Regions from separate parts of the Pseudoduganella sp. R-34 genome, predicted to be linked through region 3. Evidence: predicted binding sites of a transcription regulator. Region 3 holds the regulator's gene; each other region holds the start of a gene.
The links. Region 3 encodes sigma-54, which starts transcription at its own class of promoters, with help from an activator protein. Its sites were predicted from a motif close to TGGCANGNAANCTGCTTT; they were not measured.
Positions count from the first base shown of each region.

Region 1: a site for sigma-54 is predicted at 2,063-2,080, ahead of ACN9MW_RS02185 (PEP-CTERM sorting domain-containing protein). Genes of this name have one in related genera too.
Region 2: a site for sigma-54 is predicted at 2,772-2,789, ahead of glnA (type I glutamate--ammonia ligase). Genes of this name have one in related genera too.

Region 1 covers NZ_CP184572.1:451,912-456,972, forward strand. The annotation lists gene ettA (energy-dependent translational throttle protein EttA) at 1-1,146, opposite strand, end outside; gene ACN9MW_RS02185 (PEP-CTERM sorting domain-containing protein) at 1,251-2,033, opposite strand; gene rarD (EamA family transporter RarD) at 2,187-3,062, opposite strand; gene ACN9MW_RS02195 (potassium transporter Kup) at 3,195-5,061, shown strand, end outside.
Region 2 covers NZ_CP184572.1:1,805,557-1,810,617, reverse strand. The annotation lists gene glnL (nitrogen regulation protein NR(II)) at 1-710, opposite strand, end outside; gene ACN9MW_RS08455 (DUF4124 domain-containing protein) at 707-1,192, opposite strand; gene glnA (type I glutamate--ammonia ligase) at 1,292-2,707, opposite strand; gene ACN9MW_RS08445 (rhodanese-like domain-containing protein) at 2,925-3,386, shown strand; gene ACN9MW_RS08440 (TonB-dependent receptor plug domain-containing protein) at 3,477-5,061, opposite strand, start outside.
Region 3 covers NZ_CP184572.1:935,813-940,873, forward strand. The annotation lists gene lptC (LPS export ABC transporter periplasmic protein LptC) at 1-74, shown strand, start outside; gene lptA (lipopolysaccharide transport periplasmic protein LptA) at 88-648, shown strand; gene lptB (LPS export ABC transporter ATP-binding protein) at 651-1,406, shown strand; gene ACN9MW_RS04400 (RNA polymerase factor sigma-54) at 1,416-2,912, shown strand; gene hpf (ribosome hibernation-promoting factor, HPF/YfiA family) at 2,985-3,344, shown strand; gene ACN9MW_RS04410 (enoyl-CoA hydratase/isomerase family protein) at 3,420-4,505, shown strand; gene ACN9MW_RS04415 (Lrp/AsnC family transcriptional regulator) at 4,502-4,963, shown strand; gene ACN9MW_RS04420 (endo alpha-1,4 polygalactosaminidase) at 4,964-5,061, opposite strand, start outside.

The sequences.
Region 1 (5,061 bases), 480 kb from region 3:
GATCGCCACTTCGCCGCTGTCCGGTTGCTCGATACCGGCAATCATCTTGAACAGGGTCGACTTACCAGCACCGTTCGGGCCGATGATGCCGACAATGGCGCCCGGCGGGATGATGAAGGACAGGTTGTCGATCAGCAAGCGGTCGCCAAACGATTTGCTGACGTTCTTGAATTCGATCACATCGTTGCCCAAGCGTTCGGCCACAGGAATGAAGATCTCCTGGGTCTCGTTACGCTTCTGGTACTCGAATTCGCTCAGTTCATTGAAGCGCGCCATGCGGGCCTTGGACTTGGCCTGGCGTGCCTTCGGGTTCTGGCGCGACCATTCCAGTTCTTTCTGCAGCGCCTTCTGGCGCGCGGATTCGGTGGCTTCTTCTTGCTTCAGGCGGGCCTGTTTCTGGTCCAGCCAGGAAGAGTAATTGCCCTTCCAAGGGATGCCGTGGCCGCGGTCCAGTTCCAGGATCCATTCGGCAGCATTGTCCAGGAAGTAGCGATCGTGGGTGATGCCAACCACGGTGCCAGGGAAGCGCACCAGGAATTGCTCCAGCCATTCCACAGATTCGGCATCCAGGTGGTTGGTCGGCTCGTCGAGCAGCAGCATGTCCGGCTTGGACAGCAGCAGCTTGCACAGCGCCACGCGGCGCTTTTCACCGCCGGACAGCACGCCGATCTTCTGGTCCCATGGCGGCAGGCGCAGCGCGTCGGCGGCCATTTCCAGTTGGAGGTTCAGGTTGCCGCCGTCGGCAGCAGCGATGATCGATTCCAGGCGTTCCTGTTCCTTGGCCAGCGCGTCGAAGTCCGCATCCGGTTCGGCATACGCGGCGTACACGGCTTCCAGCAGTGCTTGCGCGTTGAAGGCTTCACCCAGGCCGGATTCCACTTCCTGGCGCACGGTTTTTTCAGGATCGAGTTGCGGTTCCTGTGGCAGGTAGCCGATGTTCAGGCCAGGCATCGGGCGCGCTTCGCCCTGGATGTCGGTGTCGATGCCTGCCATGATTTTCAGCAGGGACGATTTGCCGGAGCCGTTCAGGCCCAGCACGCCAATCTTGGCGCCTGGGAAGAAGGACAGCGAAATGTCCTTCAGAATCTGACGTTTCGGTGGGACGATTTTGCCCACGCGGTTCATGGTATAGACGTAATTGGCCACGGTATGAGTTCTTGTCGGTTCGTAAAGGCGCTAGTTTAGCGCATTGTGATGGCGCATAAAAAAAGACCCGGCAAGTGCCGGGTCCTTTTGGGGCAGCTGCTTGCTTATGCTTTGCGCCGGCGTACCGTTGCCAGCGCGGCCAGGCCCAGGCCAGTCAGCAGCAGGCTGGTTGGCACAGGCACTTGCGCAGGCGGCACAGCGTCCTGCGCTACGAAGTCCAGGCGCACGTCGGTCAGGTTGAATTGTCCCAGCATGGAATTCACGGAAAAGTTGAGGATGCCGTCTGCCGCCAGGTCGTTCAAGGCCAGGGAGTCCAGGCTCAGTTGCACCACCAGGTCGCCGCCCAGCGAATCGTAATGACTGATGAACTGGTTGTACCAGCGGTTGTAGCCGCCATTTTCGCTGCCCGTCTGCTTTTTGATGTCTTCGATCTTGCCGCTGTCGGTGTCGAAAGCACTTTGATCGTTGGCCGAGCCGGTCGCGGAGGCGCCACCGGTCGTGACCTTCATCTCGTCGGCGATGGCGTCGCTATAGTTGGTGTTGAATTGCTTGATGTGGAAGTTGTCGGTGACGACCTTGCATTTGCCCTTGTTGCAGTCCGTCGTTTCGCGATTCTCCGAGTAATTCAGGTTCGTCACGGACGAACCGACGATGTCGAAGTCGGCGGAGGAGAAACCGGACACGGTCAGCACGCCGGAGCTGATCGAAGCGCTGGACAGGCTCTTGCCAGCCAACAGGCTATTTACGTCGATCTTCAGGTTCTGGCTCTGGCCAGTCGTCAGGTACTGATTAAACGAAAATGCGGACGACAACGGCATTGTTTCAGCTTGCACAGATGCTGCACAGAACAGGGCTGCGATGCCCGCCAGAAACTTTTTGCTAACCATTATTGCTCTCCCGAAGTGTTACTGGGAATTAAGCAATTGTCGTGCCCGCGTGCAACGGACTTTCCCTAGGTCATTGATTCGATTACGGAAAAGTCAATTGAGTGACAGTAATTATGATTTCCGCAGAACCAACGCTGTAAAATTTTCCGACACTCAATTCGCCTTTCTGTTGATCAACCAGCTCTCCAGCATATAGATCGCCAGCGCACTCCAGATGAACAGGAAACCGACCAGCCTGGTCGAGGAAAACGCTTCGTGGAAGACCCAGACGCCCAGCAGCATTTGCAGCGATGGCGACATATATTGGAGCATGCCGAGCACCGACATCGGAATGCGCCGCGCACCGGCGGCGAACAGCAGCAGCGGGATCGCCGTTGTCGGGCCTGCGGCTGCCAGCAGCCAGCGTGTGCTGTCCGATTCGGCATTCAGGAAGACGCTCTGGCCGTGGTACACCAGCCAACCGAGGTAAGCCACTGCCAGCGGGAACAGGATCAGGGTTTCGAAAGACAGTCCTTCCAGCGCCGCCAGCGCCGCAGTCTTGCGCAGCAACCCATAAGCGCCAAAGCTCAGGGCCAGCACCAGCGCGATATATGGCACCTGGCCAGCCTGCCAGGTCAGCCAGGCCACCCCGGTGGCGGCAACACCGATGGCAATCCACTGGCCACGACGCAGTTTTTCCTTCAGCACCAGCATGCCCAGCAGCACATTCACCAGCGGGTTGATGAAGTAGCCCAGGCTGGCATCGACCACATGGCCATTGTTCACTGCCCAGATATACACGAACCAGTTTGCGCTCAGCAGGAAAGCGCTGGCCAGGAAACTGCCCACGACTTTGGGCTGGCGCAGCACTTGCGGCAGCCATTTCCATTGCCGCCGTACCGCCAGTACGAGCATCAGGAACAGCAGCGACCAGGCCATGCGATGCGCCAGGATTTCGGACGCCGGCACATTCTTAATTGCGTGAAAATATAGCGGGAACAGGCCCCAGGACAGGAAAGCGCCTGCGGCGTACAGCATGCCGGTATTCATGAGAGCGATGATTTTCTATGCGTAAAGATGGAAAATAGCATATCCGTCAGGTTTTCACCGGCGGCGTAAAAAACTTGCAAAAGGCCCATAACTGGCCTATTGTGCGATGCACCAAAACCAATTTTGGGTGAAATCTTGTCACAACATAAGAAAAGCAGCGTAGCTGCATTGACATTGGCCGCCATTGGCATTGTCTACGGCGATATCGGTACCAGCCCCCTCTATACTCTCAAAACCATTTTCGACCCCACCCACGGGCTTCCCCTGAACCAGGAGAATCTGCTGGGCATCGTCTCGCTCATCTTCTGGGGCCTGACGATGATTGTCTCCCTCAAATATGTCAGCCTGATGTTGCGCGCGGATAACCGTGGCGAGGGCGGCATCATGGCCTTGATGGCCCTGGCCCTGAATTCGGTGCACAAGGCTGCGCCCAAATGGCACTTCCCCCTGCTGCTGATCGGCACCTTTGGCGCCACCATGTTCTATGGCGATAGCGTGATTACGCCTGCGATCTCGGTGCTGTCGGCCATCGAAGGCCTGGAGGTGGCAGCGCCCGGGCTGGAAAAATACGTGGTCCCGCTGACCATCGTCGTATTGGTAAGCCTGTACGCGGTGCAGCGCCACGGCACGGCCGGTATCGGACGCTTCTTCGGTCCGATCATGGCACTCTGGTTTGCGGCGCTGGCGGCGATGGGCGTCATCAATATCATCAAGGAGCCGGCGATCCTGGGGGCATTGAACCCTGTGCATGCCTTCACCTTCCTGTTCTCGCATGGCATGGTGGCGTTCGTTGCCTTGGGCGCCGTAGTGCTGGCGTTCACTGGCGCGGAAGCGCTGTACGCCGACATGGGGCACTTCGGCAAGAAGCCGATCCGCCTGGCCTGGTTCCTGATCTGCTTCCCGGCACTGGCGCTGAACTACCTTGGCCAGGGTGCGCTGCTGATCAAGGATCCGTCTGCGATTACCAATCCATTCTTCAACCAGCTCGGTAGCTGGAGCGTGATTCCGCTGGTGATCCTGTCGACGGCGGCCACCGTGATCGCGTCGCAGGCGACCATTTCCGGCACCTTCTCGATGACCAAACAGGCCATTGCGCTGGGCATGCTGCCGCGCATGCGCATCCAGCACACCTCGGAAAGCGAGATGGGCCAGATCTACATCCCAGTGGTGAACTGGCTGCAGTTGATTGTCGTGCTGATTGCCGTGATTGGCTTCCAGTCTTCGGATGCACTCGCTGGCGCCTACGGCATTGCGGTGACCGCAACCATGCTGGCGACCACGATCCTGACCTTCTTCGTCACCCGCTACCGCTGGCACCTGCCGCTGCTGCTGTGCTTCGCTGCGACCGGCTTCTTCATCGTGATCGACATCACGCTGTTCTCGGCTACCTCGCTGAAGCTGTTCCACGGCGGCTGGTTCCCGCTGCTGCTCGGTACCGCGCTGTTCACCACCATGCTGACCTGGCGCACCGGCCGCGAGCTGGTGTTCAAGAACCTGGAAAAGCACGCGATCCCGCTGGAAGACTTCCTGAACTCCCTGTTCATGGCGCCGCCGACCCGCGTGCCGGGTACCGCGGTGTTCCTGCGCGGCGAGAGCGATGGCGTGCCGCATGCGCTGCTGCACAACCTGTCGCACAACAAGGTGCTGCACGAGCGCGTGGTGTTCTTCACCGTGCATATTGTGGAGGAGCCTTATGTGCCGCCTTCGGAGCAGGTCCGGGTGACAGTCCTGGGCCATGAGTGCTACCAGCTGAATATCAATTACGGCTTCAAGGACGAGCCGGACGTGCCGGCCATCATGGCCCTGTGCGAAGAGAAAGGCCTGAAGTTCGAAATGATGGAGACTTCCTTCTTCATCGCGCGCCAGACCGTGATTTCTTCGCCGGGCGACGGCATGGCGCCATGGCGCGAGCACCTGTTCGTGGCGATGTCGCGCAACGCGCGCGCTGCGGCCGACTATTACCAGATCCCGCCGAACCGCGTCATCGAACTTGGCACAC
Region 2 (5,061 bases), 870 kb from region 3:
GCGTCGTAGTCGCGGCGGATGGTGAGCCCGACCGGGAATTCGGCCAGGATCAGGCTGCGCACCCGCTCCAGCACTTCGTGGATATTGACGTCGCCCACGATGTGCGGCCGGCGGTGCGGCGCCAGCAGGCGGTCCACCAGCGTTTGCAGGCGGTCCGCTTCCTTGATGATGACCTGGGTGTATTCGCGCAGCTGCGTCAGGTGCAGCGGCGGCAGTTCCATTTCCAGCAGTTGGGCAGCGCCGCGGATGCCGCCCAGCGGGTTCTTGATTTCGTGCGCCAGGTTGCGGATCAGCTCCTTGTTGACCTGGCTCTGGTCCATCAGGCGTTCTTCGCGGTCCTGCTTCATCTGCTGCACGATCTCGCGCAGCTCGATCATCACGGCGCCATCCGGCTCGTCCAGCGCGCTGGCGATGATGTGCACGTGCAGCGCTTCACGCCCGCTGCGTTCCAGCACCAGCTCTTGCCGTACGTCGGAGAATTTGTGCTCGCGCGCCTGCGCGATGATGTTCTCAAGCTCCAGCGGCGCTGCAAACAGGCCGCCCAGCGGCTGGCGCGCCAGGGCTTTCAGCGACGATTCCAGCAGGTTTTCGCCAGCCGCGTTGAGGTACAGGATATGGCCGCCGCCATCGACGATGACAACGGCCGATGCCAGCAGGTCCAGCCCTGCCAGTTCAGCGGGCCGGATGCTGGCAGGGCTGTCTGGGGTCATTTTATATTGGCAAGCTCGCGCTTCAGCGCTTCCACGTTCGATTCCGCACGCGCGATGCTGTCCTTCAGGCCAGTTACGCGCTCCTGGTACTTGGCGGCGTTGCGCTCGTCGGCCCGGCGTTCAGGTTCGCCGTTGTTGAATTCCTTGCGCAAATCCGCCAGCTTACGGTTTTCGGTGTTGAGCTCATCGGTCAGGATGGCGCGGCGGTCCGCATCGCGGGCTTTCTGCTCCGAGCTTTCCACGCGCGGGAAGTTGGCTGGCGCTATGGCAGGTGCGGACGGCGTCGAGCCGCGGCGCGCGCCGCCCGGCGCGGGAATGGTGGCGCCCGGCAGGTCCAGCGTCTTGCAATTCTTCCCCTTGCGGGTATCGGTCAGTTCCTTGCGGCCATCGGCATCCACGCAGAGAAAAATTTGCTGCGCCTGCGCTGCGCCACTCACGGCCAGCAACGCCAGCCCATGTAATACGAGAGTGCGAGTGTTCATGCCCCGACTATACAACATCCGAAAAAAAACGCGAGGAAAGCAAGCTGCTGGCCTCGCGTTTTTGTTGACTGCCGGTTAATTCCGACAATCGTCCCCTGATTACAGGGAGTAGTACATGTCGAACTCGACCGGGTGAGTGGTCTGGCGCATGCGGGTCACTTCGGTCATCTTCAGTTCGATGTAGGCATCGATCATCGAATCGGTGAACACGCCGCCGCGGGTCAGGAACTCACGGTCCTTGTTCAGGTGATCCAGGGCTTCTTCCAGGGATGCGCAGACGGTTGGGATCAGTGCATCTTCTTCCGGTGGCAGGTGGTACAGGTCCTTGGACGCTGCTTCGCCTGGGTGGATCTTGTTCTGCACGCCGTCCAGGCCGGCCATCATCAGTGCAGCGAAGCACAGGTATGGGTTGGCCAGCGGGTCCGGGAAGCGGGTTTCGATGCGGCGGCCTTTTGGATTGGCCACGTGTGGAATACGGATCGAAGCCGAACGGTTACGTGCGGAGTAAGCCAGTTTCACTGGAGCTTCGTAGCCTGGCACCAGGCGCTTGTACGAGTTGGTGCCTGGGTTGGTGATCGCGTTCAGTGCCTTGGCGTGCTTGATGATGCCGCCGATGTAGTACAGCGCGAAGTCGGACAGGCCGGCATAGCCGTCGCCGGCGAACAGGTTCTTGCCGTCTTTCCAGATCGACTGGTGCACGTGCATGCCCGAGCCGTTGTCGCCAACCACTGGCTTAGGCATGAAGGTAGCGGTCTTGCCGTAGGAGTGGGCAACGTTCCACACTACGTATTTCAGGTTCTGGGTCCAGTCGGCGCGCTCGACCAGGGTCGAGAACTTGGTGCCGATTTCGTTCTGGCCGGCGCCGGCCACTTCGTGGTGGTGCACTTCGACCGGGATGCCCATCGATTCCAGGATCAGGCACATTTCGGAGCGCATGTCCTGGAAGGAGTCGACTGGAGGCACTGGGAAGTAGCCGCCCTTCACGGTTGGACGGTGGCCGGAGTTGCCGCCGTCGATGTCCTTGTCGGTCGACCACGAAGCTTCGTCGGAGTCGATCTTGACCATGGCGCCGGACATGTCGATCTTCCACTTCACGGAGTCGAAGATGAAGAATTCTGGCTCTGGGCCGAAGTAGGCGGTGTCGCCCAGGCCGGAGGATTTCAGGTAGGCTTCAGCGCGCTTGGCGATGGAGCGCGGGTCGCGGTCGTAACCCTTGCCGTCCGACGGTTCGATCACGTCGCACTGCATGAACAGGGTGGTTTCTTCGAAGAATGGGTCGATGTTGGCGGTCGCAGGATCCGGCAGCAGGATCATGTCGGAAGCTTCAATGCCTTTCCAGCCGGCGATGGAAGAACCGTCGAAAGCGTGGCCCGATTCAAATTTGTCGATGTCGAAATGGGACACAGGCACGGTTACGTGCTGTTCCTTGCCACGGGTATCGGCGAAACGGAAGTCCACGAACTTGACTTCGTGCTCTTGTACCATCTTCAGAACGTCTGCGGCGGTCAGTGCCATTACATATCTCCTAAGTGAAAAAACTGCCGCGACCACTTGGGTGCGGCGAACGCTGGTGGTACATTAAGCAGGTATCATGCCAGCCAATTCCATGCTACCAACACGCAAAAGGCGCACCATGCGGGTGCATCTGCCGATTACCGCACCACTGTGGTGCATATTTGCACCAATTGAAGCAAATGCATCGTTGTGGTGCAGTCATCATAAAGGAAAAACCATGAGTTCCACCGCCGAAATCCTCGACCGTGCACGCAAACGCGACACTTCCCTGCCCTATGCCGGTGCGGTGACCCCGCATGAGGCATACGAGCTGCTGAAATGCGATCCGCATGTGCGCCTGGTCGATGTGCGGACCAATGCCGAGCGCGATTGGGTGGGGCGCGTGGCGATTCCGGCCGAGCAGCATCATGCGGCGCAGTGGAACGTCTATCCGGGCGGGACGCCCAATCCTGACTTCCTGGGCCAGTTGGCGGCGGCGGTGCCTGGCAAGGACACAGTGATTGTGTTCCTGTGCCGTTCTGGCGTGCGTTCGCGCCATGCGGCCAAGGCGGCGACCGAGGCCGGCTACACCCAGTGCTACGACATCCTGGAAGGCTTCGAAGGCGACAAGGATGCCGAAGGCCACCGCAAGAACGTGGGCGGCTGGTGCAAGGCAGGCCTGCCCTGGGCGGGCGCGTAAGAATTAAATGGGCATCGGGATAGTTCAATATCGCCGATGCCCATCATCTCTCCGGTGTAACTGCCGCCTATCCGATCCGCGGCTTCTGGGTTAAAGCGCGTAGTTCAAACGTGCATAGACAAAGCGCCCCGAGCGGCCAAACGGCGAGTAATTGGAATATGGCGCATTGCCGGTGCCATTCAACAACGCTGGATACGGATCCGGATACTGGTCGAACAGGTTCTCCGCACCCAGCGCTGCAGTCAGGCGCTGCGTGATCTTGTAGCGCCCTTCCACGTCAACCAAAGTCTTCGGCGTCATCCAGTGATCGCGTGCCGGATTCGCATCCGGTTGCAACACCTTGCCGTAGCGCGTGGCGCGGAAGGTGCCACTCCAGTTGCCCAGCGTATGGTTCACGCTGGCCGTGAACTTGGTCTGCGGCGTGCCATGTTCAAAGGTCAGCACGTTCACGCGGTCGAACAGCGGGGGCGCAGGATTCAGCGCGGCCAATTGCGCAGTCACCGGCACCTTGGTCACTTCGGTCTTGGTGTAATTGCCCGCCAGAGTGAAGTCGAACTTGCCCACGTTGCCTGCATTCCATGGATAGTTGGCCACCACGTCCACGCCGCGCGTCGTCGTGTTCACGCCGTTGATGAAGAAGCGCCCGCCGCCGATGCCGATGAAGCCCAGCGATGTCAGGTAGTTCCGCACATTGTCCTGCAGCAGGTTCTCAGACAACACGATGCGGTCACGGATCTTGATCTGGAACGCATCCACCGTCAGGCTGGCCTTGCCCATCTTGCCGACCGCGCCCAGCGAGAAGTTGGTCGACTTTTCGGCATCGAGCGGCTTGGCGCCCAGCGCCACTGCAGCCGGATCACTAGGCTTGAAGGTGGTGATGTCGTATGGCACGCCGCCAACGAAGTTGGTCGCCGTGGAGGTAAAGAACTGCTGCTGCGGCGACGGTGCGCGGAAACCATTTTGCGCCGAACCGCGCAGTGCAAACGATGGCGAGAAGTTGTAGCGGGCCGCCAGCTTGCCCGACCAGTTGTTGCCGAAGTCCGTGTAATGCTCGCCGCGCACTGCGGCCGATGCCAACAGGTTCTGCGTCAGGTTCGCTTCCACGTCGACATATACCGAGTAGGCCTTGCGGTTGGCATCCGATTCATCACTCGGACGGAAGCCTGGGAAGACCTGCGAACCGGAAGCCGTAGGCCGTGGCGTTTGCGCCGCCGGCGGCGGCAGCGGCGGCAGCGTCACTCCACCGTTACGCCAGGAGTCAGGCTCGCCTGCATGCAGTGCGTAGCCTTCGCGACGCGCTTCCGCGCCAACGGCCACATTGAGCGGCGACGACAGGCCTACTTCGTACTGCCGCACGCCAGACAGGTTCAAGGTGAGCTGGTCGTACTTGAAACCGCCTGCATCGAAGACAGTCTTGGAGGACGGGCCAAGGGAACGGTTCAGCGTGTTCTCGATGGTGAAGTCCATCCGGTTGTCGCCGTAAGTCACGGATGCATCCATGTCCCACTCGCCGGCGGTCCAGGTGGCGCCGAAGGCGGCACTGAAGTCCGATACTGCCGGCGCGATGATCGGCAGGAAGCCATTTGGATAAATCTCGATCGTATTGTTGTCCTGCTGGGCGCGGCGGAAGAAGCCGCCCGAACGCGCATCGCGGTCCTGGTAGCTGGTCCAGCCA
Region 3 (5,061 bases):
ATAATGCGACGCGCGAAATGCACCTGGCCGGCAACGGCACGCTGCAGATTCCGCCCAAGGCCGCGGACCAATAACTGAGGAATGAACATGAAACGACTACTCTTGTCGGCAGCCTTGCTGCTGGGAGTCGCCGCTCCGGCGCTGGCCGAGAAAGCCGACTCCTACAAGCCGACCAACATCAGCTACGGCTCGATGGACATCGACGACGTCAAGCAGGTCACCATCCTGCTGGGCGGCGTCAAGCTGACCCGCGGCACCCTGACCATGACGGCCGAGCGCGCCTACGTCAAGCAGACGCCGGAGGGCTTCCAGCAAGTGACGCTGTTTGGCGACGGCAAGAAAGCCACCTTCCGCCAGAAGCGCGACGGCGCCGGCGACCAGTGGGTGGAAGGCGATGCCGACCGCATCGAGTATGAGGAACAGGTTGAACTGGTGAAGATGTTCAACAAGGCCACCATCCGCCGCCTGGAAGGCGGCAAGCAGAACGATGAAGTGCAGGGTGAGTTCATTTCTTACGACAGCCGCAAGGAATTTTTCAGCGTGCGCAATTCGGCCAGCGGGGAGAGCAAGCCCGGCGGCGGTCGCGGCACCATGGTGATCCAGCCGACCCGTACCGAACCCCCAGCGACGCCGACGGAGAAGAAGTAAGCATGCAAGCAAATAACTGCGCCAGCACGCTGGTCGTGCGCGGCCTCCAGAAAACCTATGGCAAGCGCCAGGTGGTGCACGACGTTTCGCTGCAAGTCGATTGCGGTGAAGTGGTCGGCCTGCTCGGTCCCAACGGTGCCGGCAAGACTACCTCTTTCTACATGATCGTCGGCCTGGTGGCTTCCGATGCAGGCACCATCGATATCGGCGGCACCGACGTGTCGAGCCTGCCGATCCACAAGCGCGCCACGCTGGGCCTGTCCTACCTGCCGCAGGAAGCTTCGGTGTTCCGCAAGCTGACGGTGGAAGAAAACATCCGTGCCGTGCTGGAACTGCAGAAGGTGGACGGCAAGCCTCTGCCCAAGGCGGAAATCAAGCAGCGCCTGGAATCGCTGCTGGCCGACTTGCAAATCGAGAAGCTGCGCGAGAACCCGGCCCTGTCGCTGTCGGGTGGCGAGCGCCGCCGCGTGGAAATTGCGCGCGCCCTGGCCACCAACCCGCGCTTCGTGCTGCTGGACGAACCGTTTGCCGGCGTGGATCCGATCGCCGTGATCGAAATCCAACGTATTGTGCGTTTCCTGAAGGAGCGCAATATCGGTGTGCTGATCACCGACCATAATGTGCGTGAGACCCTCGGCATTTGCGACCGCGCCTACATCATCAACCAGGGCGCCGTGCTGGCCTCGGGCCGCCCGGACGACATCATTGCCAACGAATCCGTTCGCCGCGTCTACCTCGGCGAACACTTCCGCATGTAAACGAAGGCCATGAAACAAACACTGCAACTGCGAACCTCGCAACACCTGGCGCTGACGCCGCAGCTGCAACAATCCATCCGCCTGCTGCAGCTGTCCACGCTGGAGCTGCACCAGGAGTTGGAACAGCTGCTTGGCGACAATCCCATGCTGGAGCGCCTTGACGACCCGCTCGACCACTCGGTACGGCTGCTGGCCGATGGCGCCATCAGCCAGGGCAACGGCAATGGCACCGAAGCTCCCGCCACGCCTTCGGCTGAAGGCCCGCAAGGCGAGGGCGGCGAAGCCCCGGCCGCTGCCGGCGAAAGCGATACCTATGAAGGCGGCGACCATGAAGCCGGCAACGGCAGCGACGACGCCGACTGGAGCGCCAGCGCCGGCAGCAAATCCGCCGACGACGAAGACAGCCGCCCGCAACTGGAAGCTTCCGGCTGCACGCTGCGCGAACACCTGCTCGAGCAGATGCGCGTCACCGTGCAGGAGCCGCGCGACCGCGCGCTGATGGAACTGATCATCGATGCGCTGGACGAGAACGGCTACCTGGAAGAGCCGCTGGAAGAAATCCACGAGCGCCTGCCGCCCGAGCTGGAAATCGAACTGGACGACCTGCGCTGCAGCCTGGTGCTGCTGCAAAGCTTCGATCCGCCCGGCGTCGCCGCACGCAATGCCTCCGAATGCCTGGCGCTGCAGATCAGGCGCATGCCCGGCGTGCCGCTGGTGACGCGCCGCATGGCGCTGACCATCGTCGAGAAGCACCTGACCTGGTTCGCCCAGCGCGAGTTCACCAAGCTGAAGAAAGCGCTCGACTGCGACGATGAAGACTTGCGCGAAGCACAGTGCGTGATCCGCCAGTGCAACCCGCATCCGGGCGCCGAATTTGCGTCAGGCGAGTCAGACTACGTGGTGCCGGACGTGATCGTGAAAAAGGGCCGCGGCGGCTGGATCGTCACCCTGAACAACGACGTGGTGCCGCGCCTGCGCGTGAACGCGCTGTATGCCAACCTGCTCAAGCAAGGCAAGAGCGAGTCGCAGATGAATGGCCAGCTGCAGGAGGCCAAGTGGTTGATCAAGAATATGCGCCAGCGCTTCGACACGATCCTGCGCGTCGCGGAAGCGATAGTAGAAAGACAAAAGAACTTTTTCAGTCATGGCGCAGTGGCCATGAGACCCCTTGTGTTGCGTGAAATTGCTGATACACTGGGACTACACGAGAGCACTATTTCTCGCGTAACAACTCAAAAATATATGCTCACCCCGCATGGCATGTTTGAGTTGAAATATTTCTTTGGTAGCCACGTCGCGACCGAAGCCGGGGGGGAGGCTTCCTCGACTGCGATACGGGCACTGATCGTGCAATTGACAGGAGCAGAAGACCCGAAAAATCCTTTATCCGACAGTAAGATTGCGGACATGCTGGGTGAACAAGGCATGGTGATTGCGCGACGGACTGTTGCCAAATATCGAGAAGCGTTGAAGATCCCTCCAGTTAGCCTCCGCAAATCGTTGTAGTGCAGTGCATGGGTTCCTCTGTGCGTTTCGGCGTGCACGAACTCGAGAGCGACATCATCTTTAGGAGTGTGTATGAATCTCACCATCAGTGGACATCATGTCGAAGTGACCCCAGCCATTCGCGAGTACGTGCAGAACAAGCTGGAACGAGTCAAGCGCCATTTCGATCAAGTAATCGATATTGCTGTCATCCTGACTGTAGATAACCTCACCGAGAAAGAGAAACGCCAGAAAGCCGAAATCAACCTGCGCATGTCTGGCAAAACTGTTTACGTCGAAAGCCTGTCGCAAGACCTTTACGCCGCCATCGATACCCTGATTGATAAACTGGATCGCCAGGTCATGAAATACAAGGACCGTGTGCAGAACCACAGTCATGCGGCCATCAAGCATTTCCCGGATACGTATGAGGCACCACCCACCGCCATGTAAAGGACTGGCCGTGCAGCACACCAAAGGGCGCAATTGGCGCCCTTTTTTGCGACCAGTGTGCGTTAGAATATTTGCATGAGCGAACACGTACACACCCAACTCTCCAACGGTACCGGCTTCATCACGCTGGACCGCCCCAAGACCCTCAATTCACTGTCCCTCGACATGGTGCGCGCGATGACGCAGGCGCTGCTGGCATGGCGCGACGATGCGTCGGTGGCGGCGGTCGTGGTGCGCAGCAGCAGCGAACGCGCGCTGTGCGCAGGCGGCGATATCCGCTTCTTCCACGACGTCGGCCGCGGCAATACGCAAGGCGGCAGCGCGCTGCTGGAAGACTTCTTCACCGAAGAATATGCGCTGAACCATTTAATCCATTTCTACCCCAAGCCTTATGTGGCGCTGATGGATGGCGTGGTGATGGGCGGCGGCATGGGCATCGCGCAGGGCGGGCCGGAGTGCGGCGTGCGCATCGTCACGGGCCGTACCAGGATGGCGATGCCCGAGGTGAACATCGGCCTGTTTCCCGACGTGGGCAGCAGTCACTTCCTGTCGCATGCGCCGGGCCAGCTTGGCATGTGGCTCGGCCTCACCGGGCTGACGGTCGGCGCCGCGGATGCGCTCTACCTCGACCTGGCTGACTACTTCGTGCCGGAAACTGAACTGGCCGGACTGGCCAAGCTGTTCGAGTCGACGCCCGGCAAATCGTTGCGCGATGCTGTCGCGGTCTTTGCCTGCCCGCACAACGCCTTCGCCGGCGACAGCGAACTGGAAGCGCAGCGTGCCCTGATCGATCAGCATTTCTCGGCGGGCTCGGTACCCGCCATCATGGATTCGCTGCGAGGCGACAGCACGCCTTTCGCGCAGAAATCGCTGAAGGCAATGGAATTGCGCTCGCCGCTGATGATGAGCGTGACCCACGAGCTGCTGAAGCGCGGCGCGTCGCTGGGCGTGTCCGACTGCTTGCGCATGGAGCGCAACCTGGTGCGCCGCAACTTCGAACACGGCGAGATTTTCGAGGGCGTACGCGCCCTGGTGATCGACAAGGACAACCAGCCGCAGTGGAATCCCGCAACGCTGGCCGAAGTGACGCCCGCCATGGTGGAGCGCTTCTTCGAACCATGCTGGCCGGCCTGGGCGCACCCCTTGCGCCACCTCGCATGAGGGATCTGGACCGGATCGACCGGGGCATCCTGAATATCCTGCAAGAAGATGCCAGCACGCCGTTGCGCGAGATCGCGGAGCGCGTGCATTCGTCGGTCGCGACCTGCCAGCGCCGCATCGAAAGGCTGCGCAACGACGGCGTGCTGGTCAAGGCTGTCGCGCTGGTTGACCGCGCGCTTGCCGGGCGGCCCCTGACGGTATTCGTGTCGGTCGAACTGGAGAAGCAGAATACCGACATCCTCAAGCAGTTCGAGCACCGCATGCGTTCCGAGCCCGAGGTGATGTCCTGCTACGAAGTGGCCGGCGAGTTCGACTTCCACCTGATCGTCACGGTGGAGTCGATGGAAGAGTACAGCGCCTTCACACGGCGCGTTTTCACCTCGCACCACAACGTCATCAACGTCAAGAGCCTGTTCGCGATGAACTGCTCCAAGTTCGAGACCAAGCTGACGCTGTAGTCACGGCTCGCAGCTGTAGCGCAAGCTGTCGTCCAGCGCGAGCGGCAGCACCAGCGTATGGAACTTGCGGGCGTTGGCATCGGCGCACAGCTTGGCGC